Linked DNA regions of Streptantibioticus cattleyicolor NRRL 8057 = DSM 46488. The protein of the gene in region 1 interacts with the protein of each later gene in a pairwise test. Links are inferred from orthologs where the notes say so. Each region holds a gene or a part of one and is shown in the gene's direction. Other genes may lie near its edges.

Region 1 (2,808 bases):
CGTGGTGCTCGCCGCGCTCACCAACGCGCTGCGGGTGGTCGGCAAGAAGATCGAGGACGTCCGGGTCGTGATGTCCGGCGCGGGCGCGGCCGGTACCGCCATCCTCAAGCTGCTGCTCGCCGCCGGCGTCAAGCACGCGGTGGTCGCCGACATCCACGGGGTGGTGCACAGCGGGCGCACCGACCTGGTCGACGCCGACCCGGGCTCGGCGCTGCGCTGGATCGCCGACAACACCAACCCCGACAACATCACCGGCACCCTCAAGGAGGCCGTGCGCGGTGCCGACGTCTTCATCGGCGTCTCCGCGCCCAATGTGCTCGGCGGCGAGGACGTGGCCGCCATGGCCGAGGGCGCCATCGTCTTCGCGCTGGCCAACCCCGACCCCGAGGTCGACCCGGCGGTGGCCCGGGAGACCGCCGCGGTGGTCGCCACCGGCCGCAGCGACTTCCCCAACCAGATCAACAACGTGCTGGTCTTCCCCGGCGTCTTCCGCGGCCTGCTGGACGCCCAGTCCCGCACCGTCAACACCGAGATGATGCTGGCCGCGGCCGGGGCCCTCGCCGACGTGGTGGCCGACGACGAGATCAACGCCAACTACATCATCCCCAGCGTCTTCAACGACAAGGTGGCCGGCGCGGTGGCCGGCGCCGTCCGTGACGCCGCCCGGGCCCAGGGGGTGGCCGCCCCCGCCGTGGTGCCCTCCGCCGGGCAGTGAACCCCGGCCCGGCCGGGCGCGGCCACGGATCCGCCGCCCGGCCGGGGCGCGTCGCGCCGCCGCCCGGCCCGTCCTGCCCCTAGGGTGTCGCCCAGACGCGAGCGGGCGGGCCGCCGGGCGGCCCTCGTCGCGCGGCCGTATGGGAACGCAGCGTCACCAAGCCGTTGCTGTGGCGCTTTTCGTGTGACCCTCCCGGGTGCCGGATTGGCTTTCCCGCCGCTGGTGGGGGCAGGATGCCTACTCGGGCGAGAGGCTCGTGTCTCAGGCCCGGGCACACACTGTGTCCGAGGCACCTGGCAACATCGGCTTCAAAACGCGGCGGTCCTCCTCCATCCAGAGGCGGCCGAGGACGCAACACGCCTCAACGGCAAGAAGAACACGGGAGTACGAATATGAACCGCAGTGAGCTGGTGGCCGCGCTGGCCGACCGCGCCGAGGTGACCCGCAAGGACGCCGACGCCGTTCTGGCCGCCCTCGCCGAGACCGTCGGTGAGGTCGTCGCCAAGGGCGACGAGAAGGTCACCATCCCCGGTTTCCTGACCTTCGAGCGCACCCACCGTGCCGCTCGCACCGCTCGCAACCCGCAGACCGGCGAACCGATCGAGATCCCGGCCGGCCACGCCGTCAAGGTCACCGCGGGCTCCAAGCTCAAGGAAGCCGCCAAGGGCAAGTAAGCAGCCGGCCCGGCGCCGCTGGGCGACGGCCGCTGACGAGCCGACGGAAGAGGGCGGCCACCCCCACCGGGGTGGCCGCCCTCTCTCCGTACCCGTACGTCGCCGTCCACGGCCCGTACGGGCCCGTGGACGGCGACGTACGGCCGTCAGGCGCGGACGCCGGCCGGGAGCTCCACGTGGCCGCCGAGCGCCCGCAGCTTCTCCATGAAGTTCTCGTAGCCGCGGTTGATCAGGTCGATGCCGTGCACCCGCGAGGTGCCCTCCGCGGCCAGCGCCGCGATCAGGTACGAGAAGCCGCCGCGCAGGTCGGGGATGACCAGGTCGGCGCCCTGGAGCTTGGTCGGCCCGGAGACCACGGCCGAGTGCAGGAAGTTGCGCTGCCCGAACCGGCACGGGGTGCCGCCCAGGCACTCCCGGTACAGCTGGATGTGGGCGCCCATCTGGTTGAGCGCCGAGGTGAAGCCCAGCCGCGACTCGTAGACCGTCTCGTGCACGATGGACAGCCCCGACGCCTGGGTGAGCGCCACCACCAGCGGCTGCTGCCAGTCGGTCTGGAAGCCGGGGTGCACGTCCGTCTCCAGCGCGATCGCGTTGAGCGCGCCGCCCGGGTGCCAGAACCGGATGCCGTCGTCGTCCACCTCGAAGGCGCCGCCGACCTTGCGGTAGGTGTTGAGGAAGGTCATCATCTCGCGCTGGCTGGCGCCGCGTACGTACACGTCGCCCCTGGTCGCCAGCGCCGCGCTGGCCCAGGAGGCGGCCTCCAGGCGGTCCGGCAGCGCCCGGTGGTTGTAGCCGCCGAGGCGGTCGACGCCGGTGATCCGGATCGTCCGGTCGGTGTCCATCGAGATGATCGCGCCCATCTTCTGCAGCACGCAGATCAGGTCCTCGATCTCCGGCTCCACGGCCGCGTTGGACAGCTCGGTGACCCCGTCCGCCAGCACCGCGGTCAGCAGCACCTGCTCGGTGGCGCCCACCGACGGGTAGGGCAGCCGGATCCTGGTGCCGCGCAGCCGCTGCGGGGCCTCCAGGTACTGGCCCTCCGGACGCTTCTCGATGACCGCGCCGAACTGCCGCAGCACCTCGAAGTGGAAGTCGATCGGCCGCCCGCCGATGTCGCAGCCGCCCAGGCCCGGGATGAACGCGTGCCCCAGCCGGTGCAGCAGCGGCCCGCAGAACAGGATCGGGATGCGCGACGAGCCGGCGTGCGCGTCGATGTCGGCGACGTTGGCGCTCTCCACGTGCGAGGGGTCCAGCACCAGCTCGCCGGGCTCCTCACCCGGGCCCACCGTGACCCCGTGCAGCTGGAGCAGCCCGCGCACCACCCGCACGTCACGGATGTCGGGGACGTTGCGCAGCCGGCTCGGACCGCTGCCGAGCAGGGCGGCCACCATGGCCTTGGGCACGAGGTTCTTCGCGCCG
Region 2 (2,944 bases), 1.2 Mb from region 1 along the record:
GGTGTGGGGCGTCGCTTGGCTGTCACCGTGCGCCCACGAAGCTCGCGTCCGCCCTAGGTGTACCGCTTGTCCAGCTCACCCGGGGTGACCTGTGCCCTTCGACAGGCAGGCGGCAGCAGCCATCGACAACTCGACCTCGTCACGGTACGCGCGGCTACGCCATCCGGTCAAACCGAGCCCGTCCAGGGCCCCGGCAGGCCGCCCGACCGTACCATTGCGGGCCTTCCCGGCGCCCGTACCGGCGCCCTAGACGGCGTGGCTGACCAGCCCGTTCCCTCCCGCGAAGGGGGCCGCCGCCCCCTGGGGACGCATCGCGGGCGCTCCCGTGGCACATTTGTACACACCCTGTGGACAACGACTTGAACCGCGCGCGGCGCGCTGACTACCGTGGCTGAACTCTGCAATCCCCCATCTATTCGCAGAACCACCCCTTCGCGGGACACCTCGGCGCCCTTCGCATCCCACGGGCGGGCCATTTCCACCAGCGAGTCGACGATCAAGCGAGAGAGCGTGCACTGTGGCTGATGTAACTGCCGATCTTGCCGCAGTGTGGCCGCGTGTGCTGGATCACCTCCTCGCCGACGGCCAGGGTGTCGAGGCCAAGGACCAGCGGTGGCTCAAGGCCTGCCAGGCGCTGGCGCTGGTGGCCGACACCGCGTTGCTGGCCGCGCCCAACGAGTACGCCAAGGGCGTCCTGGAGGGCCGGCTGCTGCCGGTGATCACCGAGGGGCTGACCCGGGAGTTCGGCCGCCCGATCCGCATCGCGATCACCGTGGACTCCAGCACGGCCGCCGCGGCCCCGCAGGCCCCCGCCGCCGACCGGCAGCCCGCGCCCCAGCAGCCGCCCGCCCCGGCCCCGGGGCGCTACGCCGAGCAGCGCCGCGACTACGAGGACTACCCGCGTTCCGCGGAGGACGGTCCGGTGATCCGCCGGGCGTACCCCGACTACCCCTCCGGCCACGAGTCCGGCGGCTGGCCGCCCCCGGCCCACTCCGACCCGTACGCCCACGGCCGCCCGCAGGAGCACGGCCACGGCGGACCCGAGGGCACCGACGCCTGGCAGCAGCCCCGGCGCGGCGGTTACCCCGACCGCGACCCGTACGGCGGCGGCCAGCGCGACTACGGCCAGCAGCAGGAGTACGGCCAGCACGGGCAGCAACAGGAGTACACCCAGCAGGAGTTCGGGCAGCCCGACTACGGCCAGCAGACGGGTTACCCGGCGCCGCAGCCGCCCGAGCGCCCCGGTGGCGGGGTCCGGCCGGCCGACGCGCTCCCGGCGTCCAGCGGCGCCCCCGGCCCGCTCGCCGCGCAGCCGGCCCCGGCGCCCGGCCCCGGCGAGCCGACCGCCCGGCTCAACCCCAAGTACCTCTTCGACACCTTCGTCATCGGCGCCTCCAACCGCTTCGCGCACGCCGCCGCGGTGGCCGTCGCCGAAGCCCCCGCCAAGGCGTACAACCCGCTGTTCATCTACGGCGAGTCAGGGCTGGGCAAGACCCACCTGCTGCACGCGATCGGGCACTACGCCCGCAGCCTGTACCCGGGCACCCGGGTGCGGTACGTCAGCTCGGAGGAGTTCACCAACGAGTTCATCAACTCCATCCGCGACGGCAAGGGCGACGCGTTCCGCAAGCGCTACCGCGAGATGGACATCCTGCTGGTCGACGACATCCAGTTCCTGGCGAGCAAGGAGTCGACGCAGGAGGAGTTCTTCCACACCTTCAACACCCTGCACAACGCCAACAAGCAGATCGTGCTCTCCTCGGACCGGCCGCCCAAGCAGCTGGTGACCCTGGAGGACCGGCTGCGCAACCGCTTCGAGTGGGGCCTGATCACCGACGTCCAGCCGCCCGAGCTGGAGACCCGGATCGCCATCCTGCGCAAGAAGGCGGTGCAGGAGCAGCTCAACGCCCCGCCGGAGGTGCTGGAGTTCATCGCCTCCCGGATCTCGCGCAACATCCGCGAGCTGGAGGGGGCGCTGATCCGGGTCACCGCGTTCGCCAGCCTCAACCGCCAGCCGGTGGACCTCCAGCTGACCGAGATCGTCCTGAAGGACCTGATCCCGGGCGGCGAGGACGCGGTACCGGAGATCTCCGGCAACGCGATCATGGCGGAGACCGCCGCGTACTTCGGGCTCACCGTGGAGGACCTGTGCGGTTCCTCCCGCAGCCGGGTGCTGGTGACCGCGCGGCAGATCGCCATGTACCTGTGCCGGGAGCTGACCGACCTGTCGCTGCCGAAGATCGGCGCCCTCTTCGGGGGCCGCGACCACACCACGGTGATGCACGCCGACCGCAAGATCCGCGCCCTGATGGCCGAGCGGCGGTCCATCTACAACCAGGTCACCGAGCTGACCAACCGCATCAAGAGCTGACCGCCGCAACGGCCCCGTCCCCGGCTCCACGGGCCCCGTACGCGTCCCCGCAGGCCCCCGGAAGGCGTCTTCCGGGGGCCTGCGGCGTCCTCCTCGCCGTGCGCGCCCGGAGGGCCGGGCCGTCCGCGCCCGTTCCGCCGCCCCGACACGTCCACACCCGCTGTTCGAATTCACCCTCCGGCGGCACACTGCTCCACAGGTTCGCCGCCGATCCGCCATCCACAGGCTGGGGAGGACGAAGTTGTCCCGACCCCCTCCACAAGGGGGATGGCGACGGAAGGATCATCGCAGGTCAGCGGGGTGTGGAATTGTGGGAAAAGGTTCTCCACAGCCTGTGGACAACCACTTCGCCCACAACCCGCGCCGAGCGTTGTCCACCGGCTGCCCACAGGGTCCGGGCGGTTACCCACAGCTTCTCCACAGCGCTGTCCACTGTTCGGCAACTCGCCACCCCCCATCGCCGGATGGAGTGAAAGGCGTCACACCCAGGGGGTGGGTTGGGCTGGGGAGAACCTGGGTATTCCTGGGGACAACGATGGGGAGAACTGCCCTCTCCCTGTGTATGGGGTGTGC

What was found. Proteins that work in one complex are often made in the same cells at the same time.
Region 2: the proteins of SCATT_RS09215 (region 1) and dnaA interact in binary tests that used the Escherichia coli proteins (3 or more experiments, as listed by UniProt). The link is inferred for Streptantibioticus cattleyicolor NRRL 8057 = DSM 46488 from one-to-one orthologs.

Annotation. Positions count from the first base shown.
Region 1 is NC_017586.1:2,079,334-2,082,141, reverse strand. The notes cover bases 50-2,748. They hold SCATT_RS09215 (HU family DNA-binding protein), read left to right. Parts: upstream 50-1,107; coding sequence 1,108-1,389; downstream 1,390-2,748. Other genes in these bases: murA (UDP-N-acetylglucosamine 1-carboxyvinyltransferase), read right to left, coding at 1,536-2,748; SCATT_RS09220 (NAD-dependent malic enzyme), read left to right, coding at 50-715. In the rest of the region: more of SCATT_RS09220, read left to right, coding at 1-49; more of murA, read right to left, coding at 2,749-2,808.
Region 2 is NC_017586.1:3,282,753-3,285,696, reverse strand. It holds dnaA (chromosomal replication initiator protein DnaA), read left to right. Parts: upstream 1-517; coding sequence 518-2,371; downstream 2,372-2,944. UniProt on the Escherichia coli protein: Plays an essential in the initiation and regulation of chromosomal replication. Binds in an ATP-dependent fashion to the origin of replication (oriC) to initiate formation of the DNA replication initiation complex once per cell cycle.